2 regions of the Burkholderia crassaminum genome follow, and region 1 is predicted to be linked to the other one. Evidence: riboswitches for the same ligand, from Rfam matches in the RefSeq annotation. Region 1 holds a riboswitch; the other holds the start of a gene.

Region 1 (15,709 bases):
CGCCCCGACAGCCGCGCGTCCGCGCGCGACGAGCTCGCACGCTACCCGGCCGAACTGTTCGCGCCGCCCGAAGGCGCTTTCGTGCTGCTGCTGCGCGACGGCGAGACGATCGGCGGCGGCGCGTTCAAGCGCTACGACGCGCAGACCGCCGAGCTCAAACGCATCTGGACCCGCACGGACCTGCGCCGCCAGGGCCTCGCACGCCTCATCGTCGAGGCGCTCGAACTACGCGCCGCGCAGCAAGGCTATCGCCGCATCTACCTGACCACCGGTTTTCGCCAGCCCGAAGCATGGGCGCTGTACGACCGCACCGGCTATACGCGGCTGTTCGATTCGTCGATCCCCCCCGAGGTGCATTACCACCTGCGGTTCGGCAAGGATCTCGCCGATCCGTCGCGCACGTCGACGCTGACCGACCTGTGGGCGCCCGTGCCCGAACCGGCGCTGCCGCGCTGACCGCCGCCGCGCCCCCGCCTCCCTCCGATTACCGCTTGCCACCACAGGACGCTTTCATGCAACGAGCCGTACCGCTTTCTTCCCGTGCCGCGCGCACGCTGGCCACCGCGTTGATCGGCCTGACCGCGTTCGCCGCAGCCGCGGCCGCCGCAACGTTCGACTTGAGCCCGGAACAGCGCAGCCGCCCGCGCGGCGTGGCCGATGCGGCAGTCGAGCGCGCGGTGCCGGCGTCGTTCAAGTTCGCCGAACCGGGCACGCTGACGATCGGCATCGCGCCGAGCCTGCCGCCGATCAGCTCGTATGCGACCGATGCGCGCACGGTGATCGGATTCGACGCCGACGTCGGCCAGCTCGTGTCCGACAGTCTCGGCCGCAAGCTGAAGATCGTCGCGCTCTCATGGGCCGACTGGCCGCTCGCGCTCGAATCCGGGAAAGTCGACGCGGTGGTCTCGAACGTCACCGTCACCGAGGAGCGCAAGCAGAAGTTCGATTTCTCGACCTACCGCAAGGACCAGGTCGGCTTCTACGTGCGCAACGACAGCAAGATCCAGACGATCCGCGAGCCCAAGGACGTCGCGGGGCTGCGCGTCGTGACCGACGCCGGCACCAACCAGGAAAAGATCCTGCTCGCGTGGGATCGCGAGAACGTCGCGCACGGGCTGAAACCCGTGCAAATCCAGTACTACGACGACCAGGCGATGCGCATCGTCGCCGTGCAGTCGGGCCGCGCCGATGTCGTGTTCAGCGTGAACTCGGTGCTCGCGTACCAGAGCGCGCAGCAAGGCAAGACGCGGCTCGTCGGCGCAATCAGCGGCGGCTGGCCGCGCACGGCCGACATCGCGATCGCGACGCGCCGCGGCAGCGGGCTCGCCGATCCGCTGACCGTCGCGTTGAACGGGTTGATCAGGAACGGCCGCTACCAGCAGGTGCTCGACCGCTGGAACCTCGCCTCCGAAGCGATCGACCAGTCGCGCACGAATCCGCCGGGGCTGCCGAAGAGCTGAGCGGCGCACCCGCCCACCGTCCCGTCACGCTCATTTCACTCTCAGGCAGGAACGCCGCTCACCATGTCTTACTCGCTTTCGTTGCTGGACAAGAGTCCGATCGCCGACGGCGCGAACGCCGCCGACGCGCTGCGCTTCACCACGACGCTCGCGCAGCGCGCCGAACAGCTCGGCTACGAGCGCTTCTGGGTCGCCGAGCATCACGGCACGCCAGGCTTCGCCAGCTCGGCGCCGGAGATTGTCGTCACACACCTGCTCGCGCATACGTCGCGCATCCGCGTCGGCTCGGGCGGCGTGATGCTGCAGCACTACAGCCCGTTCAAGGTCGCCGAAACCTTCAAGGTACTGGCTGCGCTCGCGCCGGGCCGCGTCGATCTCGGCGTCGGCAAGGCACCCGGCGGGTTGCCGCTGACCACGCGCGCGCTGCAGTGGTTCCACGACAAGGCGCGCAAGCCGGACTTCGCGGGCCAGCTCGCGGAACTCGACGCGTTTCTCGGCTGGGGTGTGGCCGAGGATCACCCGCTCGCCGGCGCGGTCGCGCTGCCCGTGCCGCCGCAGGCGCCCGAACGCATCCTGCTCGGCGGCTCACCGGAAAGCGGCGCGCTCGCCGCGCGCAACGGCTGGCGCTTCTGCTACGCGGGGCATTTCAACGGCGACGACGCGAACATCGAACGCTCGCTGGACGCGTATCGCAGCGCGGGCGGCACCCGGCCGCTGGTCGCGCTGTACGCGGTGGCCGCGCCGACGCGCGACGAGGCCGAGCAACTGATCGGGCCGCTGAAGATCTTCAAGCTGCAGTTCGCGGGCGGCCAGAGCTTCAACCTCGCCAGCGCACAGGCGGCCGCCGAATTCGCGCGGCAGAGCGGCGCGTCCGACTACCGGATCGACGAGCTGCGCCCGACGGTGCTGGCCGATACCCCCGAGCGCGTGCACCGCGCGCTCGATGCGCTGAGCCGGCGGCTCGACGTCGATGCATTCGTGATCGATTCGCCGGTGACCGACTATGCGGCACGGCTCGCCTCGGCCGAATGGCTCGGCGGCGCACTGTCGGCCACGCCGTTGCAGGCGGCCCTCGCGGCCGACCGTTTCCTTTCCCCTGACCAGAACGCGTGACGCTCCCATGACGACCCGACGATCGATCCCATTCGGCCTGATGCTGCAAGGCGCAGGCAGCCACATGAACGCATGGCGGCACCCGAGCAACCCGCCGGACGCGAGCATCAATCTCGATTTCGCGATCGGCATCGCGCGCAAGGCGGAAGCCGCCGGCATCGCATTCGCGTTCGTCGCGGACGGCCTCTACATCAACGAGAAGTCGATCCCGCACTTCCTGAACCGCTTCGAGCCGCTGACCGTGCTGTCGGCGCTCGCGGTCGCGACGAAGAAGATCGGGCTCGCGGGCACGATCTCGACGTCGTACAGCGAGCCGTTCACGGTCGCCCGCCAGCTCGCGTCGCTCGATGCGATCAGCGGCGGGCGCGCGGGCTGGAACGTCGTGACGACGCCGCTCGAAGGCACCGCGAAGAATTTCGGCAAGGCGCATCCCGATCACGCATTGCGCTACGAGATCGCCGACGAATACCTCGACGTCGTGCAGGGCCTGTGGGACAGCTGGGACGACGACGCCTTCGTGCGCGACCGCGCGACCGGCCGCTTCTTCGATCGCGACAAGCTCCACACGCTCGATCACCACGGCCGCTTCTTCCAGGTCGCGGGCCCGCTCAACATCCAGCGCTCCCCGCAGGGGCAGCCGGTGATCTTCCAGGCCGGTTCATCCGACACCGGCATCGGGCTCGCGGGCAAGTATGCGGATGCCGTGTTCACGCATTCGCCGTCGCTCGACGAAACGGCCGCGTTCACGCGGCGCGTGAAGCAGAGCGCGATCGAGCACGGCCGCCAAGGCAGCGACGTGAAGATCTTCCCCGGCATCGGGCCGATCGTGGGCCGCACGGCCGCCGAGGCCGAGGACAAATACCAGGCGATCCGCGACCTGCTGACGATCGACGAGGCGCTCGCCTATCTGGGCCGCTATTTCGATCACCACGATTTCACGCAGTACGCGCTCGACGCGCCGTTCCCGGAACTCGGCGAGCTCGGCCGCAACAGCTTCCGCTCGACCACCGACCGGATCAAGGCCGACGCGAAACAGAAAGGGCTGTCGCTGCGCGAGACGGCGCTCGCGGTCGCCACGCCGCGCCCGAACTTCATCGGCACGGCCGAGCATGTCGCCGACGAGCTGATCCGCTGGCACGACGCAGGCGCCGGCGACGGCTTCATCCTCGGCTTTGCCGTGCAGGCGCAAGGTGTGGAAGATTTCGTCGAACTCGTGATCCCGGCGCTCGAGGCACGCGGGCGCTACAGCCGCGACCTGCCCGGCGCGACGCTGCGCGACCACCTCGGCCTGCCGCGCAAGGCAAGCCGCCACGCGGCGCCTGACGCGTCGCACGAACCGGCCGCCGAAGCGCACGCCTGACACCCGCCGCCGCGCCGCCCGTGCGCGGCGCGCCCGCCCGACCGATTCGAGGATTTCCACCGACATGAGCGACACGACCCACCTCGGCGGCGCGCTGCCGCCGCTCTCTTCCCCCGGCGCGCGCGAGCCCGGCACGCGTTTCCGGATCGTGCCCGCGCGCCACCGGTCGCGCACGGCCGGCACCGTGCTCGCCGTCGCGCTGATCGCGATCGTCCTGCATTCGATACTCGGCAACCCGCAATGGGGCTGGCCGGTGTTCGCCGAATGGTTCCTGTCGCCGCCGGTGCTGTCGGGGCTCGTGCGCACGCTGGTGCTGACCGCGCTCGGCGCGGTGTTCGGCCTCGTGCTCGGCGCGTTCGTCGCGCTGGCCCGGCTGTCGCGTTCGCGGCTGCTGTCGGCAAGCGCGTGGGCCTTCGTGTGGCTGTTCCGGTCGATTCCGCTGATCGTGCTGCTGCTGATCCTGAACAACCTCGGCTACCTGTACGAGCATGTGCGGCTCGGCGTGCCGTTCACCGACATCGTGTGGTTCGACACGCCGACGACCGACCTGATCAGCCCGTTCCTCGCGGCCGTGCTCGGCCTCACGCTGCACCACGCGGCGTTTTCCGCCGAGGTGATCCGCGGCGGCATTCTCGCGGTCGACCAGGGCCAGCTCGAAGCGGCCGCCGCGCTCGGGCTGCCGCGCGGCCGCCAGACCACGCGGATCGTGCTGCCGCAGGCGATGCGCGCGATCCTGCCGACCGCGTTCAACGACCTGATCATGCTCGCGAAAGGCACGTCGATGGTCTACGTGCTTGCGATGCCGGAGCTGTTCTATACGGTGCAGGTGATCTATCGCCGCAATCTCGAAGTGATCCCGCTGCTGATGGTCGCCACCGTCTGGTACCTGATCATCCTGACCGTGCTGTCGGCCATCCAGGTGCAGGTCGAGCGGCACTATGCGCGCGGTGCGCTGCGCAACCCGCCGCCGTCCGTCGTCACGTTCGCGCTCGCGCGCCTCGGCGTGCTGTGGCGGCGTGTCAGGTCCCGCCGCGACACGTCGATCGTGCGCGCCGAAGGCGATGCCGGTACGGTTGCCGTCGCGCCGCGCGCCGGCGGCGAAGTGGCCGTGCATGGCGTATCGAAACAGTTCGGCATGCAGCGCGTGCTCGACAACGTCTCGTTCGTCGCGCCGCGCGGCAGCGTGACCGTGATCGTCGGGCCGTCGGGCTCGGGCAAGTCGACGCTGCTGCGCACGATCAACCATCTCGAGCGCGTCGACGACGGCTTCATCGACATCGACGGCGAACTGATCGGCTATCGCCGCGACGGCGACGTGCTCTACGAGCTGAAGGAACACGACGTGCTGACGCGGCGCACGGCCGTCGGGATGGTGTTCCAGAACTTCAACCTGTTCCCGCACCTGACGGTGCTCGAGAACCTGGTCGAGGCACCGGTCGTCGTCGGCGGCATCACGCGCGACGCCGCCGAGCGCATCGCCCGCACGCTGCTCGCCCGCGTCGGTCTCGCGGATAAGGCCGATGCGTATCCACGCCAGCTCTCCGGCGGCCAGCAGCAGCGCGTCGCGATCGCGCGGGCGCTCGCGTTGCGCCCGAAGGTGCTGCTGTTCGACGAACCGACGTCGGCGCTCGACCCGGAACTCGTGAACGAAGTGCTCGACGTGATCAAGGAACTCGCACGCTCGGGCACGACGCTCGTGATCGTCACGCACGAGATCGGCTTCGCGCGCGAAGTCGCGGACAACGTGCTGTTCATGGAGCGCGGGCGCATCGTCGAGTCCGGGCCGCCGGCCGTCGTGCTCGACGCGCCGACCCATCCGCGCACCCGCGCGTTCCTGTCGCGGGTGCTGTGATGCGCGCCGCTGCCGGCTTGCGAGGTGCCGCACGATGACCGACCGACGCCAGTTCATGACCGCCGCGCTGGTCGCGGCAACGGGCCTGCCGTGGCATGTGGCGCACGCGGCCGCCGCGACGGCGGACCTCGACCCGCGCCAGGCCGGCCGCGTACGCGCGCAACGCGACGACGCGGCGATCCGCGCGGCAGCCGGCTACCGTTGGGTACGCGACGGTGCGTTCACGGTCGCGATTTCGCCGCACGCGCCGCCCGTGTCGACCTACGCGACCGACGCGCGCACCGTGGTCGGCGCCGATCCCGACTATGCGCAGCTCGTCGCCGACGCGCTCGGCCGCACACTCGCGCTGGTGCCGATCGCGTGGGCCGACTGGCCGCTCGGGCTGACGTCCGGCAAGTACGATGCGGTGATCTCCAACGTCGGCGTGACCGAGAAGCGCAAGGAGAAATACGATTTCACGACCTACCGGCTCGGGCTGCACGGCTTCTACGTGCGCACCGGCAGCCCGATCGCGACGATCGCCGAGCCGAAGGACATCGCCGGCCTGCGCATCATCACGGGCGCGGGGACGAGCCAGGAGCGCATCCTGCTCGAGTGGAACAAGCGCAACGTGGCGCAGGGGCTGAAGCCGGCCGAGCTGCAATATTTCGACGACGATGCGGCATCGCGCATCGCTCTGCTGTCGGGCCGTGCCGATGCGGAGCTGAACCCGAACGCATCGCTCGCGTACGAGGCCGCGCGCACCGGCAAGATCCGCCGTGTCGGCGTCGTCAATGCGGGTTGGCCCAACAATGCCGATGTCGCGATCGCGACGCGCCGCGGCAGCGGCCTCGCACCCGCGCTGACGCTGGCGACGAACGCGCTGATCGGCAGCGGTCGCTACGGGCAGGCGCTCGCGCGCTGGGGCTTGCAGAGCGAGGCGATCGCGCGCGCCGAAACCAATCCGCCGGGGTTGCCGTCGTTCTGAAGGCGTCGATACGTCGACGACCAACGTGACATCGCCCCGGCATCCCGCAACGGAAATACCGGGGCGAATCGAAGCCGTCCCGTACGTCGTTGCGCCGCGATGCGTTTACGCCGACGCCGCCGCGTGATACCGGTCGAGTTCCGCGACCTGCGCATGAATCGCCGGAATCAGGTCGCGCCCGTAATCGAGCGCATCGTCGAGCGGATCGAACCCGCGAATCAGGAACGTCGACACGCCGAGCCGGTAATACGCACCAAGCGCGCGCGCGACCTGTTCGGGCGTGCCGACCAGCGCGGTCGAATTCCAGCGCGCGCCGGTCAGGTTCGCGACGCCCATCCACAGCCGCTCGTCGAGCACGTCGCCCTGCGCGGCCGCCGCCATCAGCCGTTGCGAGCCCGCGTTCTGCGGCGCGTGGCCGGCGATCGGCTGGCCGTTCGCGAGCCGCGCCGCGCGCACGCGCTCGCGGATCGCCTCGGCCTTCTCCCATGCGGCCGCCTCGGTGTCGGCGACGATCGGCCGGAACGACACGCTGATGCGCGGCGTGCGCCCGAACGGCGCGGCGGCCGCACGCACGCGCGCGATCTGCTCGCGCACCGAATCGAGCGGCTCGCCCCACGTCATGTAGACATCGGCATGCTCGCCCGCAACCGCCAGCGCAGCCGGCGACGAGCCGCCGAAATAGATCGGCACATGCGGCCGCTGCGCACCCTTCACGAGCGGCGACGCGCCGCGCAGCCGGTAGAACTCGCCATCGTGATCGACTGGCGCGTCGGCGAGCCAGATCCGCTTCAGCACGTCGAGATATTCGCCGGTGCGGCGGTAGCGCACATCGTGCGCGACGAAATCGCCGTCGCGCCGCAGGTCGGTATCGTCGCCGCCGGACACGACGTTCAGCGCGAGACGCCCGCCGCTGAACACGTCGAGCGTCGATATCTGCCGCGCGGCGGCCGACGGCACGATCACGCCCGGCCGGTGCGCGAGCAGGATGCGGATGCGTTCGGTCGCGGCGGCCGCGAACGACGCGACGATGAAACCGTCCGCCGCGTTGCTGAAATGGCCGACCAGGATCTGGTCGAAGCCGGCGGCCTCGTGCGCCTGCGCGAAGCGGCGCACGTAGTCGGGCTGGACGGCCACGCCGCCCGGTACGTCGACCTCCGCGCCGGGCGTCGCGGTGATCATGCCGATGATGTCGACTGGCATGTCGGGATGTCCTTGGGGTGCTTGATCGGGAACCGCGGGAATCGCGGGCATCCCGGGAATCGTGGCAATGACCGCACGCTTACTGCGCGGCGGCCGTCTTCTGCGCAGGCGCCGCGAACGCGCCCGCATACGAGCGGTCGAGCAGCTTCGACGTGTCGTACGCAGCCGGAATCACGCCGGCCTTGTGCAGGAAATCGGCCGTGTTCTGCGCGTCCTTCGCTGCCGTCTCGTCGACCGGGCCCACGCGCTGCTTCGCGTTGTTGAGCCAGCGGTACGCGACATCCGGTTCGAGCTTCGCGCGCTTCGCCCACAGGTCCGCGTACTCGCGCGGATGGCTGTCGACCCACTGGCGCGCGGCAACCACGCGCCGCAGGAAATCGGTGATCTCGGCGCGCTTGCCCGCTGCAGCCTGCTCGTTCGCGGCGACGAAGCTCAGCGCCGGCATCAGCCCCTGCGCGGTCGTCACGGGCCGTGCGCCCTGCCGCAACGCCAGCGTGCTGACGAACGGCTCCCACAGCGACACGGCATCGACCGAGCCGTTCGCGAGCGCGTTGGTCGCATCGATCGGCATCAGGTACGCGTACTTGACTGAATCCGCGCGCAGGCCGGCGTGTTCGAGCGCGCGCAGCACGAGCTGCTGGCTCCACGCGCCGCGCCATACGGCGATGGTCTTGCCCTGCAGGTCGGCCAGGGTGCGCACCGGCGAATTCTTGGGGACGAGAATCGCGACGCCGTCGAGGCTCTGGCGCGACACCGCGACCACCTTCACCGGCGCACCGCGCGCGGCCAGCGTGAGCAACGCGGAATCGCCGAGGAAGCCGACATCGATCGCGTTGCCGTTCAGGCTCTCGGCAACGGGCGCGGCGGCCTGGAAATGCTTCCATTCGATCGTGTAAGGCAGGTCCTTCAGCACGCCGGACGCCTCCATCGACGCCTGGATGTTGAAGTAGTTCTGTTCACCGACGCGCAGCGTGACGGTGTCTTTGGCCATGCCTGGCTGCGCGGCAAGCGCCAGCAAGAGTGCCGTGACGATTCGGCTCAGCAACGTGATCTCCCGGAAGGTTGGCGGGCGGCCGCGCGATGGCGGCGCCTCGTGGTCCGCCCTGCACGGCGGCCGGCGGAACGGATGGAACCGGTGAAGATACGTCGATCCGATCTATGAAACAAACGCAATATTCTTCTATGTAAAGATGCAAATATTTTATGACCGGGTCGATGTCGCCGGATGTCGCCTGCTGCCCTCCCGCCAACCCGGTTCGAATGAATCCTCGACAGATATTTCGTGCGCGAAATAAATTACGCACTATATTTCGCATACGAAATAACGACCCGGAACGAGGACGGCCATGACCTCCCAACCCATCGAGTTTTCCGCCGCCGACGGCTACGCACTGCACGGCACGCTGTGGACGCCGGACGCAGCGCCGCGCGCGCTGGTGCTGATCCATCCTGCGACGGCCGTGCCGGAGCGGCTGTATGCGGGCTTCGCGCGGTTCCTGACCGAACGCGGCTTCGCGGCGCTCACCTACAACTATCGCGGCATCGGCACGTCGCGGCCCGCGCGCCTGGGCGCGCTGCAGGCCCGCATGCGCGACTGGATGGAACTCGACGTGGGCGCCGCGACCGCGTGGGCACGGCAGGCCTATGAAGGGTTGCCGCTGCTGGCGGTCGGGCATAGCGTCGGCGGGCATGCGATCGGGTTGTCGGCCGCTACGCCGCACCTGCGCGCGGCCGTGCTCGTCGCCACGCATGCGGCCAGCACGCGACTGATCACGCAGGCGGCCGAACGCCTGAAGGTGCGGCTGATCCTGCGTGTGTTCGGCCCGCTGATGTCGGCGCTGCTCGGCTACGTGCCCGGCAAGCGCCTCGGACTCGGCGAAGACATGCCGGCCGGCGTGTTCCGCGAATGGGGCCGCTGGACGACGCTGCCGCACTATTTTTTCGATGATCCGACACTCGGCGCGGCCGAGCGTTACGCGAAACAGCAGTTGCCGATCCTTGTGCTCGGCTTCGACGACGACCCGTGGGCGAACCCGGCTGCCATCGGGCTGCTGGTAAGCTATCTGACCCGCGCGGCGGTCGAACGCCGTCAGATCGATCCGCATGCGGCGGGCAGCGGCCCGGTCGGGCACATGGGCTTCTTCCGCAGCCGCCCCGGTACCGTGCTGTGGCCCGACGTGGCCGACTGGCTCGCGCAGGCACTCGACACGCCGCGAACCGCGGGACGTCCCTCCCTTTCCATTGCAGCCGGGAACCCAGCTTGAGCGAAGACCGACGACTGTTTTTCATGTTGAACATCGGCCAGCGGCGCGTGCAGCGCTGGATCGACCGCAAGGCGGAGACCGAGACCCGCGCGAGCGCAGCGCAGGCCGGCGTGCTGTTCTGTCTCGCGAAACAGGACGGTGCGCTGATCGGCGAAGTCGGCGCCGCGCTGCAGCTTGCGCCGTCCGCGATGACGGGGCTCGCCGACCGGATGGAGAAAGCCGGCCTCATTACGCGTCACGCCGATTCGGACGACGGCCGCGCGACGCGGTTGTACCTGACCGACGACGGTCACGCGGCGCTCAAGCGGGCGCGCGTGCTGCTGCGCGAGCTGAACGGCAAGCTGTGCGACGGGTTTTCCGACGATGAACTCGATACCGTCGCGCGCTGGCTGCACGCGCTGCAGGAGCGGTTTCCTGCGGAGCGCTGAGCAAGGGCGGAAATGCCGTGTCGCTGCCGCCTTCGCGAGTTCCCCGCACAAACTGGCGTACGTGCCGCCGCGCAATCGACGCGGCGGCACGCACACACTGATGCGTCAGGCAGCCTGCGGTATCGCGGCGACTACGGGTTCGGCTTTCAGCGCGGCGACCTTGCCGATCGTATCGACGCATGCATGCGCGAGTTCCGCGCCTTTCACGAGGAAGTGGTCGTGGAAGAACGCGACATGCTCGGCCCCGTGGAAATGATGCGGCGTCAGAACCGCCGATAGCACCACCACGCCGGTTTCGAGCTGCACCTGCATGAGACCGGAAATCACCGCTTGCGCGACGAAGTCATGGCGATAGATACCGCCGTCGACGACCAGGCCGGCGCACGCGATGGCCGCGTATTTGCCGGTTTTCGCGAGCAGTTTGGCATGCAGCGGAATTTCGAAAGCGCCTGCCACTTCGAAGAAATCGCAATCCGCCTGGCTCAGGTTCGCGTTGACGAGTCCGCCGACAAACGCGTTTCGGCACTGGTCGACGATCTCCTTGTGCCAGCATGACTGGACAAAAGCGATACGCGGCGCGGCAGTTTGGGAGGGGGAAGCAAGTTGGGTCATCGATGGGTCCTGTGTGAGTTGAATGGGCGCACAGGGAGAAGCCGCGTACCTTGCGTACGCAACGAACCCCGCTCTCTCTCATCCGGACTTTGACCGTCGGCCCCGGAATCAAACCGGGTCTGCTGACCTTGCCGTGCACATGCGTGTCGGCAAGCGCTCGCGGGCTACACGCAATCAATCGCGCGATTACCGCCGGTGGGGAATTTCACCCCGCCCTGAGAACGTTCGCGGCACATTGGCCGCGCCGGAAATCTATCACACTCGCGTCGTGCAGGTCTTCGATGTCACCCGCCCACTTCATGCACTCAACGTGCCCCCGGGTGTCCGGCCTCCTGTCCAGCAGCCTTTTCACCCATCCGACGGAAAACCTACGACTTCCTGCCATCCGGCTTGGAATTTGAAATGATATAACATATCATTTCACGTGCTCGTCCGCCTGACGCCGTTCCACTCCGGGCGGGCGAGCCTCGCCGAGCCATGTTCCAACGGGTCACTACGCGTCGCAGACGCAACAATATATCGTATCCAGCCGTGACCCGCATCGCTCGTTATCCGATCCGATTCCAACCGATTCACCGACCATGCGCGACCTCCCTCGTCTACCGCTTCGCCCGCTCTCGTCCCTTTCGCTGATGCTGTTCGCCGCCGTCGCACACGCACAGGCGGATACGCCTGCCGTATCCGGCACGCCGCCGGCCACGCCGCTCGCACCGATCTTCGTGACCGCGAACCCGCTCGGCGACAGCGACCTGATCGCGCCGACCGTCCAGCTTTCCGGCGATGCGCTGACGCGCCGCCAGGCCGATTCGCTCGGCGAAACGCTGAACGGGCTGCCCGGCGTGTCGACCACTACCTACGGGCCGATGGTCGGCCGCCCGATCATCCGCGGGATGGACGGCGACCGGATCCGGCTGCTGCAGAACGGCGTCGCGGCCTACGACGCGTCGTCGCTGTCGTACGACCATGCGGTGCCGCAGGATCCGCTGTCGATCGAACGCGTCGAGATCGTGCGCGGGCCGGCCGCGCTGCTGTATGGCGGCAACGCGGTGGGCGGCGTCGTCAACACGATCGACAACCGGATTCCGCGCGAAGCGATCGAAGGCGTGACGGGTGCGCTCGACGCGCGCTACGGCGGCGCGAATTCCGTGCGCGCGGGCGCCGCGCAAGTCGAAGGCGGCAACGGCCGCTTCGCGTTCCACGTCGACGCGTTCGACCGCGAAACGAGCAAGCTGCGGATTCCCGGCTACGCACGCAGCGGCGCGCAACGCGCGATCGACGGCCCCGACACGCCGCAGCCGTACGGCAACGTGCCGAACAGCGACGGCCGCGTGCACGGCGGCGCGCTCGGCGCGTCGTACACGTGGGCGGACGGCTTCGCGGGCCTGTCCTACAGCGGCTACGAATCGAACTACGGCTCCGTCGCGGAGAGCGACGTGCGGCTGCGGATGCGCCAGGAACGCCTCGCGCTCGCGTCCGAGGTACGTAACCTGAGCGGGCCGTTCACGAAGCTGAAATTCGACTTCGCGTACACCGACTATCGCCACAAGGAAGTCGACAACGGCGAAACCGCCACCACCTTCCGCAATCGCGGCTACGAGGCGCGCATCGAGGCAACCCATCGCAAGATCGGCCCGTTCGAAGGCGCGATCGGCGTGCAGTTCGGCCAGAACACGTTCTCCGCGCTGGGCGACGAGATGCTCGTGCCGTCCACGCGCACGAACAGCGTCGCGCTGTTCGGCCTCGAGGAATGGCAGGTCGTCCCGGCGCTCAAGCTGAGCCTCGGCGGCCGTTTCGAGCACGTGAAGGTCGATCCCGATCCGGCCGGCGTCGAGAAATTCGCGAGTGCGCAGCCGCGCGAATTCAACGCGGGCAGCCTGTCGGCCGGCGCACTGTTCTCGCTGACGCCCGTGTGGTCGGTGGCGGCCAACGTCGCGTACACCGAACGCGCGCCGACCTTCTACGAGCTGTATTCGAACGGCCCGCACGATGCGACCGGCCAGTTCCTGATCGGCAACCCGAACGCGTCGAAGGAAAAAGCGGTGTCGACCGACCTGTCGCTGCGCTACGCGAGCGGCCCGAATCGCGGCAGCGTCGGCGTGTTCTACAACCGCTTCTCGAACTACCTGGCCGAGTACAACACGGGCCGCGTGGTGAACGACGACGGCGAACCGGTCGCGCCCGGTACCGACGGCTCGCTCAACGAGGCGATCTACCGTGGCGTGCGCGCCGAGTTCTACGGCATCGAGCTGGACGGCAAGTGGCGCGCCTTCGCGCGGCGCGGCCATACCGTCGACCTGGAACTGACGGCCGACTATACGCATGCGCGCAACGTCGACACGGGCCAGCCGCTGCCGCGCATCGCGCCGCTGCGCGCGACGCTCGCAGCCGACTACGGCTACGGCCCGTTCGGCGCGCGCGCACAGGTCACGCATGCGTGGTCGCAGCATCGCGTGCCCGACAACGACGCTTCGACGGACGGCTACACGTCGCTCGGCGTGATGCTGACCTACAAGTTCCGCATGGGTCCGACGCACTGGCTCGCATACCTGCGCGGTGACAACCTGACGAACCAGGAAATCCGCTATTCGACCTCGGTCGTGCGCGGCTTCGCGCCGGAAGGCGGCCGCAGCGTGATGGCCGGGTTGCGCACCACGTTCTGACCCTCTCATGGCCCGCGGCGCCCGCCGCGGGCTGCTCTGCGGCGCCTCCACTCCGCACCGCATTTCCGTTTATCGGCCATTACCGCCAATCGCGCGGCACACACCGACGATACGTATCGGTTCCCTCCCCAATTAGATCGCAACGAAATTCCCTTATTCACCCATAAATCGAAACAAATTCATCAGACGATTATTAGCAAAAAGACTGTTTTTGTTTCAACCAATAAAACCGGTTTCAAATTCCACGTATAAACCTTTTAATCACGGGCGCTCCGGCGTTTTTTCGGTTGAAATCAAGAGCGCCCGCCCGACAAGGTTTCAGCGATAAAAAAACTAATATCAGGGTTTTCAACGGGTAAAGAATCATCCGGTATACCCGTTAAAGCCGGCACGAGCCCGTATCTGGTCCAACAATAATTTCAATTCGCCAACCACAAGCACAGAGGCACACTGTGAAAATCGCCAGAATAAGCATCAAAACAAAACTCCTTGGCGGCTTCGGCCTGCTCTCCGCGATCGTCGTGATCGTGTCGGGCATGGCACTCAAGGCGCTATCCGATACGAATGCCGAGTTTTCCCGCTACATGAATGGCATCAGCGCGCGGGCGACCCTGTCCGCGCAGATCCGCACCGCAGTCGACCGGCGCGCGATCGCCGCGCGCAACCTCGTGCTCGTGACCAAACCGTCCGACCTCGAGCTCGAACTGGCCGAGGTGAACCAGGCGCACAAGGACGTGCAGGAGCATCTTGCGAAGCTCAAGGACATGATGGCGAACGCGACTGACACCTCCGATCGCGCGCGCGAACTGGTGGCCGACATCGTGCGCATCGAAGCCAGCTACGGGCCTGTCGCGCTGCGCATCGTCGGGCTCGCGCAGGCCGGCAAGAAAGACGAGGCGACCGCCGACATCGACGACAACTGCCGCCCGCTGCTCGCGCAACTGGTGCGCGCGACCGACGCGTACGCGTCCTATACGCATGAACGCGAACTCGCGATCGCCCAGCAATTCGCGGATCGCTATGCGATGGAGCGCAACCTGCTGGCCGGCATCTGCCTGATCGCGGTCGCGATCGCGGCCTGCGGTGGCCTGTGGCTGACGCGCAAGATCACGGTGCCGATCGGCTCGGCCGTGGACGTCGCGCGTACGGTCGCGAACGGCGATCTCGGCAGCCGCATCGACGTGAGCGGCAACGACGAGACGCGCGATCTGCTCGAAGCGCTGCGAACGATGAACGAGCGGTTGATCGGCATCGTCGGCCGCGTGCGCGATTCGTCGAACAGCATCGCGCATGCGGTCGGCGAGATCGCATCGGGCAACCTCGACCTGAGCCAGCGCACCGAGGAACAGGCCGCGTCGCTGCAGGAAACCGCCGCGACGATGGAGGAATTCACGTCGACGGTGCGGCTGAATGCCGAGAACGCGCAACAGGCGAGCACGCTCGCCGCGAACGCGTCGGATGTCGCGCATCGCGGCAGCTCGGTGGTCGGCCGTGTGGTCGACACGATGACGGAGATCGGCCACAGCTCGTCGAAGATCGCCGACATCACGGGCATCATCGAAGGCATCGCGTTCCAGACCAACATCCTCGCGCTGAATGCGGCCGTCGAAGCGGCGCGGGCGGGCGAACAGGGGCGCGGTTTCGCGGTCGTGGCGAGCGAGGTGCGCAGTCTCGCGCAGCGCTCGTCTACAGCGGCGAAGGAGATCAAGGAACTGATCTCCGCGTCGGTGCAGACGATCCGCGACGGCTCGGCGCTCGCCGGCGAAGCCGGCAAGACGATGTCGGACGTCACG
Region 2 (15,709 bases), on a different replicon from region 1:
CGGAAGTGAAGGCATCGTCGGAAATCTACGGCCACACGAAGACCACCGTGTTCGCGTCGAAGATCCCGCTCGCGGGCATCGCCGGCGACCAGCAGGCCGCCCTGTTCGGCCAGATGTGCACGACGTCGGGCATGGTGAAGAACACCTACGGCACCGGCTGCTTCCTGATGATGAACACCGGCGACAAGCCGATCGAATCGAAGAACAACCTCGTCACGACGATCGCCTGGCAGATCGGCGACAACGTGCAGTACGCGCTGGAAGGCAGCATCTTCATCGCGGGCGCGGTGGTGCAGTGGCTGCGCGACGGCGTCGGCATCATCAAGTCGGCCGCTGAAATCGAAGCGCTCGCCGCGAGCGTGCCGCACACCGACGGCGTCTACCTGGTGCCCGCGTTCGCCGGCCTCGGCGCACCGCACTGGAACGCACGGGCGCGCGGCTCGGTGTTCGGCGTCACGCGCGGCACGACCTCCGCACACCTCGCACGGGCGGCGCTCGATTCGATCGCGTACCAGTCGCTCGACGTGCTGGCCGCGATGGAAGCCGATTCGGGCATCAGCATCGGCGAGCTGCGTGTCGACGGCGGCGCGAGCGCGAACGACCTGCTGATGCAGTTCCAGGCGGACCTGCTCGGCGTCGATGCGGTGCGTCCGCAGATCACCGAGACGACCGCGCTCGGCGCGGCCTACCTCGCGGGCCTCGCGATCGGCTACTGGAAGAACCTCGACGAAGTGCGCGACCAGTGGCAGCTCGATCGCCGCTTCTCGCCGTCGATGCAGAAGGAGCAGGTCGAAAGCTGCATGGCCGGCTGGCAGCGTGCGGTACGCGCCGCGAAGGCGTGGGCCGACGACACGCAGTAACCGGCAGCACTCCCTACGAAATACAACAACACTGGCGGACCGCGCAACGCGCGAGTCCGCCGTGACATACGAGAGACAACCATGTCACCTTATATTGCAGAATTCATCGGCGCCGCGATCCTCATGCTGCTCGGCAACGGTGCGGTCGCTAACGTGCTGCTCGCCAAGACCAAGGGCAACGGCGCCGACCTGATCGTGATCGTGTGGGGTTGGGCGATGGCCGTATTCGTCGCCGTCTACGTGACCGCGCCGTTCAGCGGCGCGCACCTGAACCCGGTCGTGACGATCAGTCTCGCGCTCGCCGGCAAGTTCGCGTGGTCGAAGGTCGGCGGCTACATCCTCGCGCAGATGCTCGGCGGCATGGCCGGTTCGCTGCTCGTGTGGCTCGCCTATCGGCAGCACTTCGCGAAAGAGACCAATCCGGACCTCAAGCTCGCGGTGTTCTGCACGGCGCCCGCAATCCGCAGCGTCACGCACAACCTGCTGACCGAAGCGATCTGCACGTTCGTGCTGATCCTCGGCGTGCTGTACCTCGCGTCGCCGCAGGTCGGCCTCGGCGCGCTCGACGCACTGCCCGTCGGCCTGCTGGTGCTCGGTATCGGCATCTCGTTGGGCGGCGCAACCGGCTATGCGATGAGCCCCGCGCGCGACCTGTCGCCGCGCATCATGCACGCGCTGCTGCCGATCCCCGGCAAGCGCGACAGCGACTGGCGCTATGCGTGGGTGCCCGTCGTCGGCCCGCTGCTGGGCGGCGCCGCGGCGGCCGGCCTGTACCTGCACCTGCACGCGATGGCCTGATCGCAGCTTGACCGAGACGCGCGGCGTCCATCGCCGCGCGCTTCGCGCTCCTTCCTTCGCTCCCCCGCCGCTTCGTTTGCGCTATCGGCCGCCCCCGGCCGACACCAGCGACTTCAGCTTCACGCCCGTATCCGCCACGGCTGCCGGGCTCACGTCGATCCCGCGCTCGACCAGCATTCTCGCCACGCGCATTTCCTTGACGAACCCTGACGCGCGGCCGAAGCCGCTCGCGGCGACGAGCCGCGCACCGGCATCGAAATGGAAATGGATTTCCGCGTCGTCGCCGAGCACGCGCGCGACCGATCGCTCGCCGAGCGCCGGCTCTCCAGCCACCTGCAACTGCGCGTCGTATTGATCCGACCAGAACCACGGCATCTCGCGATACGGCTCGTCGGCGCCGAGCATGTTGCGCGCGGCGATGCGCGCCTGGGTCTCCGCGCAGTGCCACGTCTCCTGCCTGACGGGCTGCCCCGACATCGCACTCGGGAACACCGCGACGTCGCCGGCCGCGTAGATGCCGCGCGCCGACGTCTCGAGCCGCGCGTTCACGACGATGCCGCGCTCGACTGCGAGGCCCGCATCGCGCGCCAGCTCGTCGGCCGGTTCGATACCGATGCCGGCGACGACCGTGTCGGCGATCAGCGTGTCGCCGTCGTCGAGCACGACGGCCAGCGCGCCGCCCGCCGTGCGCTCGATCGCAAGCGGCTTCCGGTTCACGCGAATGGCCACGCCCTGCTGTTCGTGAAGCGCATGCACGCGCGCCGCGATCGCCTCCGGCACCGCGCGCCCGAGCAGACGCGACGCCGCATCGAGCACCGTCACGCGGCAGCCGCGCAGTCGCGCCGACGCCGCGACTTCGAGTCCGATGAAGCCGCCTCCGATCAGCACGACCCGCGCATCGGGCACGAGCCGCGTGCCGAGCGCCGCCGCGTCGTCGAGCGTGCGCAATGCCAACACGCCGTCGAGCGTCGCGCCCGGAATCGCCAGGCGGCGCGCGCGGCCGCCGGTCGCGAGCAGCAACGCGTCGTAGCCGAACACGCGAGCGCCTGACACGCGCACTTCGCGTGCGTACGAATCGATGCGCTCGACCGTCGCGACGACCGGCTCGATGCGATCGGCCGCCCACGCCGCCGGATCGCGCAACCGGCACTGCGCCGCGCTGCGCTCGCCGGTCAGCACGCCCTTCGACAACGGCGGCCGCTCGTACGGCAGGTGCGCCTCAGCGCCGATCAGCACGATCCGACCATCCCAGCCGGACTCGCGCAGCACCTGGGCCGCGCGGCCGCCCGCGTGGCCCGCGCCGACGATCGCCATCACCCGGTCGTTCGTCATCGCGTCACACCTCGATCAGGATGCGGCCGTCTTCGATCTTCGCGCGATACGTGCGCAGCTTCTCGCAGGCGGGGGCGGACAGCGGTCGGCCGTCGCGTACGTCGAAACGCCCGTTGTGTTTCGGGCATTCGATCACGTGGTCGATCACGAGCCCGTCCGCGAGATGCACGTGCTCGTGCGTGCACAGGCCGTCGCTCGCATAGACTTCGCCGTCGATGCGGTAGATCGCGTAGGTGTGGCCGGCATGGTCGAAGCGCGCGACGTCTTCGTCGTCGATGTCGTCGAGCGCGCCGGTGTCGATCCATTGCGTCATGTTGCGTGTCTCCTGGGTTGGAAGGTTCGATGTCGGTCACGCACGCGCGCCATCCGGCACGGGCCGCACGACGTAATCGGTCGGGTCGCGCGTCTGCCGGACCAGCGCCGGCACGATCTCGGCATACGCGGCCAGCGTGCTGCGATACGGCGGCGGCATGTCGGCCTTCACGGCCTCGTGCAGCTTCGGCAGCGCGTGGAACGGCACCATCGGGAACATGTGGTGCTCGACGTGATAGTTCATGTTCCAGTACAGGAAGCGGAACACGGGATTCATCATCACGGTCCGGCAGTTGCGCCGGTGATCGAGCACGTTCTCGGGCATGCCCGCATGCTGCGTGAGGCCGAAATACAGGTACAGCCACGCGCCGTAGAGGCTCGGCAGGCCGACGTAGAGGAGCGGCAGGATCGTGTGCCAATAGAGCGACGCACCGACCACGATGGCATGGGCAGCGAGATGGATGCGCGCTTCGCGCACGACCTTCGGCCGTTCCGATTCGGGCACGTAGGTACGCTCCTCGTCGTCGAGCTGGCCGGTGAAGGCGATCGCGATCATCTTGCGCAGCTCGCCGGCCACATGCTTCAACGCGACGACGTTCAGCGCGAGCGAGCGCCAGTCGGTCGGCTTCGGCGCGGCGATTTCCGGATCGCGCCCGACCACCAGCGTATCGGTGTGATGGCGCGCATGGCTCCAGCGCCACACCGTCGCGCGGCGGAACACCTGGAACGACGCGACCTGGTACAGCACGTCGTTCATCCAGCGCGTGCGGAACGCGGTGCCATGCCCGCATTCGTGCCAGCGCGAGTCGGCCGGGCTGCAGTAGAGCGTGCCGTACACGAAGAACGCGGGGATCGCCCATGCCGAATGCGCGCGCCACGCCAGCCACGCGAGCACGCCGCTGATCGCGATCGCCGCGTACCAGATCAGCGTGTCGCGGATCGCGCGCGCGTCGCCGCGCTGCATCAGCTGCTTCATCAACGGCCGCGGCACCGGGCATCGGTACCACTCGGCGTTGACGAGCCCGGCCGCGTGCGCGCGCTCGCCGGCGCCGCCGATCATCCGGTATGCCTGACGGCGCGCCGCCGTGCGGTCTTGCGTCTGGTCGTCGAGATGAACCACGTGCGTCTCCTTGATTCCTTGTACGTAGGAAGCGCGGCAAGCGCTTCGGCATGGAATCAAAATTAGGCCCGTGGCCTCCCCCGCTCAATCGAAACGTTGACGAAATTTCGCCATCGCTTTAGCGTTCCTCGCATCGCCACGTCTCGATGGCGACACCACGATGGAGACAACCATGGCAGGCGAATCCGGGCCGCGCTGGCGCAAGCGCACCGCGCGCTTCGACGAGATCGCGGCGCTCGCCGGCGTCAGCACGACCACCGTCGACCGCGTGCTGAACGAGCGCGGCAGCGTCTCGGCGCACGCGCGCGAACGCGTGGTGGCGGCCGCACGGCAGCTCGGCGTGCCGCGCCAGCTGCCCGACACGCGGCACGGGCTGATCCACGTCGACGTGCTGCTGCCGGATACCGACGCGGCATTCTTCCGGCGGCTGCAGCTGGCGCTGCAGCGTTCGTTGCAGATGCTCGACCGGCGCGTGATCGTGCACCGGACGATCCTGCCCGCCGCCGACGACGAGCGCGCCGCCGCGCTGATCGAGCGGCCCGCCTACCGGCGCGCGGCGCTGATCGTCACGGCGCGCGACACGGCCCGCGTGCGCAACGCGCTGGCCGGCGCGATCGCGCGCGGCGAGACCGTCGTCACGATGGTCACCGACATCGGCGGCATCGACCGCGTGCACTTCGCGGGCATCGACAACTACCGGGCCGGACGCACGGCCGGCTATTACATCGGCCGCCTGGCGGCACGCCCGGGGCGCGTGCTGCTGCTCGGCGGGCGCATGGGCTACCGCGCGCATGCGGACCGGATGGCCGGCTGCCGCGACCAGCTCGCCGAAGCGTTCGCCGCCGTTCGCTGCGACGACGAGCCGGTCGAGACGCTCGACCAGGACGACCGCTGCTACCGGGCCGTAACGAAGGCGCTGCAGACGCACGACGACGTGGTCGCGATCTACAACAGCGGCGCCGGCTCGGCCGGCATCGAGGCGGCATTGCGCCGGGCCGGCGCCACCGGCCGCGTCGTGTGGATCGGCCACGAGATGATCGACCTGCACCGTACCTTCATCGAAGCCGGCGCGATGGATCTCGCGATCGACCAGGATCCGGACGGCCAGGTGATTTCCGCACTGCAGCACGTGCTGCACGCGTGCGGGATCGTCGAACAGCCTCCGCCGGCCGACCCGGTCGAATTTCGTGTGTTCTGCCCGGCCAACGTGAGGACGAGCGCCTACCTGCCGGCCTGAATTCCACCGCTTGGTGCACGGTCTGTTGCACCGCCCGTCGCACCGCATGCGCGTTGCGAAAAAATCGACCGCCGCATTGGCGATTTTTCGTCAACGTTTGTCATGCAGCCCGCGCCGCGCATCCGTACATTGGGCAGCCAATCCCATGACAACGACGGACAGGAGACGATGGCCGAACCGATCCTCATCGGCGTGAACCTCGACGGCGTGCTCGAACACGACGGCCTGCCGTCGCCCGATCCCGCCGCACGCTTCCGGTTGGTTGCCGACGCCGGCGTATTCGACTACGTCGAAAAGAATCCGGCGCGCGGCGAAGACCTGTCGCCGTATTTCGCGCTGGTCGAACGCCATGCACTGCCGATTCGCGTGATCGGCGGCATCTGGTGCGCAGGACGTGACGAAGCGCACGTCGCCGAGATCGTCGCTGCGGGCGCGCGCTTCGGCAGCACGGTGCTCAACTGCCAGCTGTACGCGCATCACGCGGACGGCCATCCGCTGTCCGACCGCGAGGTCGCCGATTTCTACCTGCGCACTTATGAACGCGGCGAGCCGGCCGGCTGCCTGCCGAGCCTCGAAGTGCACGTCGACATGTGGAGCGAGGATTTCACGCGCATCGCACGCGTCGCGCAGCATGTCGAACAGGCCGGCGTGCCGTTCCGGATCACGCTCGATCATTCGCACTTGCTGTTCAAGATCGGCAATCGCGCCGAACTCGATGCATCGGGCCTGCGCGATGCCGTCGACGGCGGCCGACGGATGCTCGACCCTGCGTCGCCCGACGCCATCTACACCGGCTGGATCGCACGCGGCTGGGTCCGGCATGCGCATGCGCGCAGCGTGATGCCGAACAATCCAGACAACCCGTGGATGCGCCGCGTCGACGGCAGGCCCGGGCGCGGCATCCAGTATCCGTTCGTCGCCCCCGCGTCGGGCGCCTATCACGGCGCATGGCGCGCGGCGGCACTCGATACGTGGAAGGCCGCGCTTCGGCAGTTGCTGCACACACAGGCCCACGTCCAGCCGGCGCGCATCGAACAGGTCAGCTGCGAGTTCATCCCGTTTCCCGACTACGGCGGCGGCGCGCGCTATTCGATCTTCGACAACAACGTCGCGTGCGCGCAATGGCTGCGCGACACGTGGCGTGCCCTCGCCGCACCGCCGGCGAACCGGCCGGCCGCCGACATCGCGCGCGCCGGCACCTGATCCGGACCCAGCCCCCCACTCGAGACCCAAGGACGGAACGATGACGCAAGCCTTCCATTTTTCGCTGAACCGGATGAGCGCACCGCGCTTGCCGCTCGACCGCTATGTCGCGCTGTGCAAGCGCCTCGGCGTCGACACGATCGAGATCCGCAACGATCTCGACGGCGTCGAGATCGACGACGGCACGCCGGCCGCCACCGTGCGCGCGACGGCCGAAGCGGGTGGCGTGACGATCCTGACGATCAACGCGCTGCAGCGCTTCGAGCAATGGAACGCCGAGCGCGCGAACGAGGCGACCGAACTGGCCGACTATGCGGCGCAATGCGGCGCACGAGCGTTGGTGCTGTGCCCGACCAACAGCCGCGGCGACACGCGCGCCGCGGACGTGCGCCACGCGGATCTCGTGACGGCGCTGAAGGCGCTCGCGCCGATCCTCGAAGCGCGCGGCCTGCTCGGCTTCATCGAGCCGCTCGGCTTCGAGGAATGCGCGCTGCGCCGCAAGTCGGACGCGGTGAAAGGCATCTACGACGCGGCGGGCGAGCAGGTGTTCCGGCTCGTGCACGACACGTTCCACCACCACCTGTCGGGCGAAGACATCTTCTTTCCGAACCTGACGGGCCTCGTGCACATCTCGGGCGTCGAGGAAGACGACCTGCCGGTCGACCGGATGCGCGACGGCCATCGCGTGCTGGTCGGCGGCGCCGACCGGCTCGGCAATATCCGGCAACTGCGCGAACTGCTCGCTCGCGGCTACCGCGGCGCGCTCTCGTTCGAGCCGTTCGCGAGCGAAATCGCCGAAGCCGGCGACATCGAGGCGCGGTTGCGGGCAAGCATCGACTACGTGCGCGGCGAACTGGCGGATCAATGACCGCCGCCACGGTGCGCGGCCGACTCGAGCCGCGTGCCGGCGGAACACCACGCAATCAACAGGAGAACGGAATGATCGAATTCGCATTGTTCGGCGCGGGACGAATCGGCAAGATCCACGCGGCGAATCTCGCGCGCCATCCCGGTGCGCAGCTCAAGTACGTGGTCGACCGCCATGCGCCGTCGGTCGACGCGCTGGCCCGCGCTCACGGCGCGCAAGTAGCCGACGTCGAGCGCGCGCTCGGCGATCCGGCCGTCCGGGCCGTGGTGATCGCATCGAGCACCGACACGCATGCGGACCTGATCGTCGCAGCGGCGAGCGCAGGCAAGGCCGTGTTCTGCGAGAAGCCCGTCGACCTGAGCGTCGAGCGCTCGCGTGCCTGCGCGGACGTCGTCCGGCGCAGCGGCGTGACCTGCATGATCGGCTTCCAGCGCCGCTTCGACCCGACGTTTGCGGCGCTGAAGGCGCGCGTCGAGTGCGGCGAGATCGGCGCGCCTGAAATGCTGGTCGTCACGAGCCGCGACCCGGGCGCGCCGCCCGTCGACTACATCCGCAGCTCGGGCGGCATCTTCAAGGACATGCTGATCCACGACTTCGACGTGTTCCGCTGGATCCTCGGCGACGAAGCGCAGACGCTGCACGCGACCGGCAGTTGCCTGACCGATCCGGCCGTGCGCGACGCAGGCGACCTCGATTCGACCGCCGTGACGATCCGCACGCGGCGCGGGCTGCTGTGCCAGATCAACACGTCGCGGCGCGCCGCCTACGGCTACGACCAGCGTTTCGAGCTGCTCGGCAGCAACGGGATGCTGCAGGCCGGCAACGTGCGGCCGACCGAGGTGAGCGCGTGGCTCGCGGGCGGCATCGCGACGGACGTGCCGGAGCCGTTCTTCCTCGAGCGCTATCGGCATGCTTACGCGGCCGAGATCGCGCACTTCGTCGACGCGCTGCGCGACGGCACGCCGGTGCGGACGACGATCGACGACGGGCTCGCCGCGCTCGAACTCGCCGAGGCCGCAATGACGTCGTGGAAAACGGGGCGCGTGATCGAGCTTTGACACAACCGGTGGCAGGCGGTGGCGAACCTGCAAGCGCGCCGCCGCCGGACGATCGGCAGCACACCTGGACGAAACGCGGCGAGCGCGCGGCCGCATCGGGAAAATTTGCCGAAGCGTCGCGCGGCATGCACATGAAAGCACGTATGATGGCGAATTGATCTGCGTCGCCGACATCCCGCTTCTTCACCACCATGCTCGATCACCTCATCTGCGACTGCGACGGCGTGCTCGTCGACAGCGAAGTCATCGCCGACCGCGTGCTGCTCGATACGCTGTCCGCCACGTTCCCGAATCTCGATTTCGAAGCCGCCGCGAAGTCGGCGTTCGGCCAGCAGACGTCGCGCTTCCTCGCCGGGATCGAATCCCGTTTCGGGATCGAGATGCCCGCGAACTTCATCGAGACCATCGAGCACAACATCGAGACCGCGCTGGCGCAATCGCTCGCGCCGATCACCGGCGTGCGCGACGCGCTGCTGAAGGTGAGCCTGCCGGCGGCCGTCGTGTCGAACAGCCGGCTCGTGCGCGTGCGTAGCTCGCTGAAGCGCGCATCGCTCACCGAGATCTTCGGCGATCGCGTGTTCAGCTCCGAGCAGGTGGCGCGGCCGAAGCCCTACCCCGACGTCTACCTGCATGCGGCGCAAACGCTCGGCGTCGCGCCGGAGCGCTGCATCGTCGTCGAAGATAGCGTATCGGGGCTGAATGCCGCGCGTGCGGCGGGCATGAAGACGATCGCATTCGTCGGCGCGAGCCACATCCCCGACAACTACGCGGACGCGCTGCGCGCGATGGGCATCACGCGGATCATGCGCAAGATGGACGAACTGCCGGCGTTCGTCGAAGCCGGCATGCGCGGCGAATTCGGGGACGTACAGTCCTGACGGTTGTTCCGGCCCGATCAGGCTGATCGGGCCCATCCGGCGTGTGCGGGTTCACGCACGCCGTGCCACGGGCGCGCGAACGCGCCCGCCTTCCCCTTTCCCGTCACTCAGGCCGGTTCGCAGCAGCGCTCGCGTGCGGCAGCCAGCGCCTCGCGAAACTCGACGAGTTCCGCAATCGTCAGCATCGGCAGCCCGTGCTGTTGCGCGAAACGCTCGACATCGTCGCCGCGCGTCATCGTGCCGTCCGGATTCATCAGCTCGCACAGCACGCCGGCCGGCTTCAGGCCCGCGAGGATCGACAGGTCGACCGTGCCTTCGGTGTGACCGCGGCGTGCCAGCACGCCGCCCGGTTGCGCACGCAACGGAAACACGTGGCCGGGGCGCACGATGTCGTGCGGCTTCGCCCCTTCGGCGATCGCCGCGCGGATCGTCGTCACGCGATCGGCCGCCGATACGCCCGTATGCACGCCTTCGCGTGCCTCGATCGAGACGGTGAACGCAGTACCGTTGCGGCTCTCGTTGGTCTGCACCATCGGCGGCAGCTCGAGCGCGCGCACCGTGTCGTCGGTCAGGCACAGGCACACGATGCCGCTGCACTCGCGGATCAGCAGCGCCATCGTCTCGGGCGTGATGCGCTCGGCGGCAACGATCAGGTCGGCTTCGTTCTCGCGGTCGTGGTCATCCTGCAGCACGACCGCACGGCCTGCACGCATCGCATCGAGCGCGGCGGCGATGCGCGGCGGCACCGGTTCGGAATCCAGCAGCGGGAGATCGGCAAAGGCGTCGGCAGGTGCCGACGAAACGGACATCAAGGACATGTGAAACGCTCCTCGCAAATACGATTAGGGCGAAAAACGTTTCAGGGCATTGCAAACAGACAGAACGACAACCCGCTTCGCACGCATGGCGAAGCGGCCCTGGCGGACATGACTATCTGCACATCTTCTCTCATCCGGACTGTGACCGTCGGCTCTGGCATTCGACCAGATCTGCTGACCCCGCGCGGATGCGCGGGCGCTCGCGGGCTCGCCGGCTTACGCCAGCCTACCGCCGGTGGGGAATTTCGCCCCGCCCTGAAGACGCACTGATTGCCGGACGGGACAACCCCATCAGCGGCGGGCCAAGCATACAACAGCTGCGCGCGCGGCGCAGCGAACCACACTTAAAACCTTACTGACGACCCCGTCTAACGGCATCGTCCAAACGGCCGACGGACGGCCCGCGATCTCGCCCTAACGACGGGAACGCACCCGCGCCGTGCGGCCTGATCAGCCGGCCGCGTGCGCTGCGTGCGCCGCATGCGCCGCGTCGGGCACGAGCCAGCGCGGCGGCACCTCGGGGCTCACCGTCACGCGAAACGCGCGCGCTTCGCTGTCGCCCGGGTTGCGCAGGCTGTACGGCTGGTCGGCGTCGAACACGATCGCGTCGCCGGTCGCGAGCAACTGGCGGCGGTCATGCACGCTGAGTTCCAGCGTACCCTCGCTGACGACGAGGTTGACCGTCGTGCCGGGCGCGCGGCGTGCGCCGGGCTCCGTATGCAACGGTGCAATCCGCAGCTCGTGGAACTCGGCCGCGGCCGGCTCGCCCTCCGGGTAAAGCGCGCGCGCCGAGAAGCGGCCATTCGAACTGACGACGCGCGACGCGCGCTCGGCCGCCAGATGCTCGAAGCCGTTCACTGCATGGCGGCGCAGGAAAGCAGCGACCGATACCTTCAGCGCCGCGGCGATCTTGCAGAGCACCTTGATGGACGGCACGCTGCGTGCCGACTCGATCTGCGCGAGCATCGCGCGCGACACGCCGGACAGCCGCGCGAGCGCATCGAGCGACAATTGCCGCTCGGCACGCAACCGCGCGAGGTTCACGCCGACGACCTGCTCGAGAACGTCGAGCGACGCGGACGCCCGCGCATCGGCGGCGTTACCGGACTCGAAGGAAGACACGTCGCGCACTAGCGCCAGGGATGAAGACATAGCATTGCCTCCGGGCCGCTGTGCAGCCCTGCGATGGGGTAAGCCGGGATCGGAATCGGGTTGCGCCAGCAACGGCGCGTATCGAGACGCTATCACCCGGCCTTGCACCGGCAAACGAAGTTATCTTCACACCGTTATCAGCATCGCGGAGGAATGCGTTTCTCGCGCGCCCTTTCCTGCCGCTATCGCGTCGCGCCGGGCTCGCTCATTGCGCCGCCGGCGCCGCACCGCGTGCCGGCCCACGCGCGTCGAGCCGCATCGCGAACCACGTGACGACGAGCGCCGCGAACGTCACCGCGACCGCGACCCACGGCAGCGCATCGAGCGCGAGGCCGTGTTCCAGCGCAAGACCGCCGAGCCACGCACCGCCCGCATTGCCGACGTTGAACGCGCCGATATTGAGCGTCGACGCGAGATGCGGTGCGCTCGCGGCCTTCTCGACCATGCGCGCCTGCAGCGGCGGCACCGTCGCGAACGCGGCGATCCCCCACACGAACACGGTGACGGCGGCCGCGACCGGCAGGTGGCTCGTCTTCGCGAACACGGCCATCACGGCCATCAGCGCGACGAGGATCACGATCAGCGACGGCATCAGCGCACGGTCGGCGAACTTGCCGCCGAGCGTGTTGCCGATCGTCAGCCCTGCGCCGAACAGCACGAGGATCAGCGCGACCGAGCGCGGCGAGAAACCCGACACGGTCTCGAGAATCGGCGCGATGTACGTGAACACGACGAACACGCCACCGAAGCCGAGCACGGTCATCAACAGCGCGAGCCACACCTGCGGCTCCTTCAACACCCGTACTTCGTGACCGAGGCCGACCGGCCCGCCGTCGTGGCGGTTCGGCACGAGCGCGGCGACGCCGCCGAGCGCCAGCACGCCGAGCGCGGCGACGATCCAGAACGACGCACGCCAGCCGAGCAACTGCCCGACGAACGTGCCGAACGGCACGCCGAGCACATTCGACAGCGTGAGCCCCGTGAACATCAGCGCGATCGCGCTCGCGCGCTTGTCGGCCGGCACGAGCGACGCGGCGACCACCGCGCCGATCCCGAAGAACGACCCATGCGCGAACGACGTGACGACGCGCGCGACCATCAGCATCGCGTAGCCGGACGCGGTCGCGCACAGCACGTTGCCGACGATGAAGATCGCCATCAGCAGCAGCAGCGCGGCCTTGCGCGGCATGCGGCTTGTCAGCACCGCGAGCAGCGGCGCGCCGGCCGCGACACCGAGCGCGTAGCCCGTGACCAGCAGGCCAGCCGACGGCAGCGACACGGCCAGGTCGTGCGCCACTTCGGGCAGCAGGCCCATGATGATGAACTCGGTGGTACCGATGGCGAAGGCGCTGATCGCGAGCGCCAGTAACGGAAGGGGCATGACGTTCTCCGGAAGGCGGCGGGCGCGGCGCCCGGTCGGTGCCGCACCGCACAAAAGGCAGGATGTGCGCATTGTCCCGAAGACGTCGATATTTGATAATTGGCGTGGCGTTTGAACCATTTTCAAATATTTCTGGAAAATCGCATGGATCGACTGGGCGATATCCGGCTGTTCGTCGAGGCGGCCGAACTGGGCAGCCTGTCCGCCGCCGGGCGCAAGCTGAACCTCACGCCGGCTGCCGCGAGCGCGCGCCTCGCCAAGCTCGAGGCGGCGGTCGCCACCCGGCTGTTCGACCGCTCGACCCGGCAGTTGCGGCTCACCGACGAGGGCCGCCTGTACCTGAACGGCTGCCGGCAGGCGTTGCAGGCGCTCGACGACGCAAACGCACTGCTGCAGGCCGGCCGCAATGTCGTCGCCGGCCGGGTGCGGCTGTCGGCGACGTCCGATTTCGGCCGCCGCCGGCTGCTCGACTGGCTCGACGAATTCACCGCCCGCTACCCGGACGTGACGTTCTCGCTGACGGCGTCCGACTCGACGGTGAACCTGTGGCAGGACGAGATCGACCTCGCGATCCGTTTCGCCGCGCCGCCCGACGGCGCGCTGATCGCCCGCCGGCTCGCCGCGGACCGGCGCGTGCCGTGCGCGGCGCCGTCGTTCGTCGAACGCCACGGCGTGCCGCGCGATCCGCACGATCTGGCCCGCTTTCCGTGCAACGTGATCACGGTGGCGTCCGGGCCGATGAACACGTGGCGCTTCACGCGCGGCGACGACACGCAGACCTGCACGGTGCCGCTCGCCACCGCGTTCGAGACCAACGACGGCGGCCTCGCCCGCGAGTGGGCGCTGCGCGGCCACGGCATCGTGCTGAACTCGATCTGGGATGTCGCCGACGACATCCGCGCCGGACGGCTCAAGGTCCTGCTGCCCGACTGGCGGCACCAGAGCGCGCCGCTGCACGCGATCTATCCCGGCAAGCGCTACATGGCGCCGCGGGTGCGCGTGCTGCTCGACTTTCTCGCCGAACGCTTCGCGCGCGAGGAAGCCGCGCACGACGACCTGCTGAATGCGTGCCGCTGACGGCCGGCGCGCCGCCGTTCAGGGGCCGGAACGCGGCGGGCGGCGTCGCACGACCGCAACCCGCGGCCCGTCCCGGGCACCATGAAAAGCTATAATGGAAGGCTTTCCCGACGGCTTTTCATGCTGGCTGCGCGCCATCCGCGTGCGGCGCATGGGCCGTCCCGATTCACTCTTGACGACGCCCCCAGGTCAACCACTGCGAACGGCGAACCCCCATGACCAAGAAAGTTTACGTAAAGACCTTCGGCTGCCAGATGAACGAGTACGACTCGGACAAGATGGTGGACGTGCTGAATGCGGCCGAAGGCCTCGAAAAGACCGATACGCCGGAAGACGCGGACATCATCCTGTTCAACACGTGCTCGGTGCGTGAAAAGGCGCAGGAGAAGGTGTTCTCCGATCTCGGCCGCGTGCGCGAGCTGAAGGAAGCGAAGCCCGGCCTGCTGATCGGCGTCGGCGGCTGCGTCGCGAGCCAGGAAGGCGCATCGATCGTGTCGCGCGCCCCGTACGTCGACCTCGTGTTCGGCCCGCAAACCCTGCACCGCCTGCCGCAGATGATCGACGCGCGCCGCGAGAGCGGCCGCGCGCAGGTCGACATCTCGTTCCCCGAAATCGAGAAGTTCGACCACCTGCCGCCCGCGCGCGTCGAGGGGCCGAGCGCGTTCGTGTCGATCATGGAAGGCTGCTCGAAGTACTGCAGCTACTGCGTGGTGCCGTACACGCGCGGCGATGAAGTGTCGCGCCCGCTCGACGACGTGCTGACCGAAGTGGCCGGCCTCGCCGACCAGGGCGTGCGCGAAGTCACGCTGCTCGGCCAGAACGTGAACGCGTATCGTGGCGCGCTGACGGCCGGTTCCACCGAGATCGCCGATTTCGCGACGCTGATCGAATACGTCGCCGACATCCCCGGCATCGAGCGGATCCGCTATACGACGTCGCACCCGAAGGAATTCACGCAGCGCCTGATCGACACCTACGCGAAGGTGCCGAAGCTCGTGAGCCACCTGCACCTGCCCGTCCAGCACGGCTCCGACCGCATCCTGATGGCGATGAAGCGCGGCTACACGGTGCTCGAATACAAGTCGGTGATCCGCAAGCTGCGCGCGATCCGCCCGGACCTGTCGCTGTCCACCGACATGATCGTCGGCTTCCCCGGCGAGACCGAGGAGGATTTCGACAAGATGATGGCGCTCGTGCACGAGATGAGCTACGACACCAGCTTCTCGTTCATCTACAGCCCGCGCCCGGGCACGCCGGCCGCGAACCTGCACGACGACACGCCGCGCGATGTGAAGCTCAAACGCCTGCAACATCTGCAGGCTACCATCGAGGAAAACGTCGCGCGCATCAGCCAGTCGATGGTCGGGAAGGTCGAGCGGATCCTCGTCGAGGGCCCGTCGCGCAAGGACCCGAACGAGCTCGCGGGCCGCACCGAGAACAACCGGGTCGTGAATTTCCCGGCACCGCTCGCATCGCACCCGCGCCTGATCGGCCAGATGATCGACGTGAAGATCAACCACGCATACCCGCATTCGCTGCGCGGCGAGCTCGTGCTCGTGAGCGACGACGCGAGCGCGGCCACGCACTGACGTTCCACCGGAGCCCGACGCCACTT

Evidence for each region. Region 1 has a riboswitch for FMN ahead of ACPTTF_RS24300 (6,7-dimethyl-8-ribityllumazine synthase). Riboswitches for the same ligand answer to the same signal wherever they lie in the genome.
Region 2: linked by a shared signal. The riboswitch ahead of ribB (3,4-dihydroxy-2-butanone-4-phosphate synthase) and the one ahead of ACPTTF_RS24300 (6,7-dimethyl-8-ribityllumazine synthase) in region 1 are both predicted to bind FMN.

What each region holds. Positions count from the first base shown of each region.
Region 1 is NZ_OZ183800.1:1,606,294-1,622,002, reverse strand. It holds gene ACPTTF_RS24350 (GNAT family N-acetyltransferase) at 1-456, shown strand, start outside; gene ACPTTF_RS24345 (ABC transporter substrate-binding protein) at 513-1,460, shown strand; gene ACPTTF_RS24340 (LLM class flavin-dependent oxidoreductase) at 1,524-2,573, shown strand; gene ACPTTF_RS24335 (LLM class flavin-dependent oxidoreductase) at 2,581-3,933, shown strand; gene ACPTTF_RS24330 (amino acid ABC transporter permease/ATP-binding protein) at 3,998-5,785, shown strand; gene ACPTTF_RS24325 (ABC transporter substrate-binding protein) at 5,820-6,752, shown strand; gene ACPTTF_RS24320 (LLM class flavin-dependent oxidoreductase) at 6,858-7,952, opposite strand; gene ACPTTF_RS24315 (ABC transporter substrate-binding protein) at 8,032-8,943, opposite strand; gene ACPTTF_RS24310 (serine aminopeptidase domain-containing protein) at 9,299-10,216, shown strand; gene ACPTTF_RS24305 (MarR family winged helix-turn-helix transcriptional regulator) at 10,213-10,644, shown strand; gene ACPTTF_RS24300 (6,7-dimethyl-8-ribityllumazine synthase) at 10,750-11,256, opposite strand; FMN riboswitch at 11,323-11,483, opposite strand; gene ACPTTF_RS24295 (TonB-dependent receptor) at 11,838-13,916, shown strand; gene ACPTTF_RS24290 (methyl-accepting chemotaxis protein) at 14,369-15,709, shown strand, end outside.
Region 2 is NZ_OZ183799.1:3,147,253-3,162,961, forward strand. It holds gene glpK (glycerol kinase GlpK) at 1-860, shown strand, start outside; gene ACPTTF_RS14615 (MIP/aquaporin family protein) at 942-1,658, shown strand; gene ACPTTF_RS14620 (NAD(P)/FAD-dependent oxidoreductase) at 1,740-2,990, opposite strand; gene ACPTTF_RS14625 (non-heme iron oxygenase ferredoxin subunit) at 2,995-3,303, opposite strand; gene ACPTTF_RS14630 (fatty acid desaturase family protein) at 3,340-4,362, opposite strand; gene ACPTTF_RS14635 (LacI family DNA-binding transcriptional regulator) at 4,595-5,659, shown strand; gene ACPTTF_RS14640 (xylose isomerase) at 5,828-6,862, shown strand; gene ACPTTF_RS14645 (TIM barrel protein) at 6,903-7,730, shown strand; gene iolG (inositol 2-dehydrogenase) at 7,802-8,788, shown strand; gene ACPTTF_RS14655 (HAD family hydrolase) at 8,980-9,666, shown strand; gene ribB (3,4-dihydroxy-2-butanone-4-phosphate synthase) at 9,774-10,484, opposite strand; FMN riboswitch at 10,603-10,751, opposite strand; gene ACPTTF_RS14665 (helix-turn-helix domain-containing protein) at 10,935-11,636, opposite strand; gene ACPTTF_RS14670 (MFS transporter) at 11,842-13,017, opposite strand; gene ACPTTF_RS14675 (LysR family transcriptional regulator) at 13,162-14,094, shown strand; gene miaB (tRNA (N6-isopentenyl adenosine(37)-C2)-methylthiotransferase MiaB) at 14,310-15,683, shown strand; gene ACPTTF_RS14685 (PhoH family protein) at 15,709-15,709, shown strand, end outside.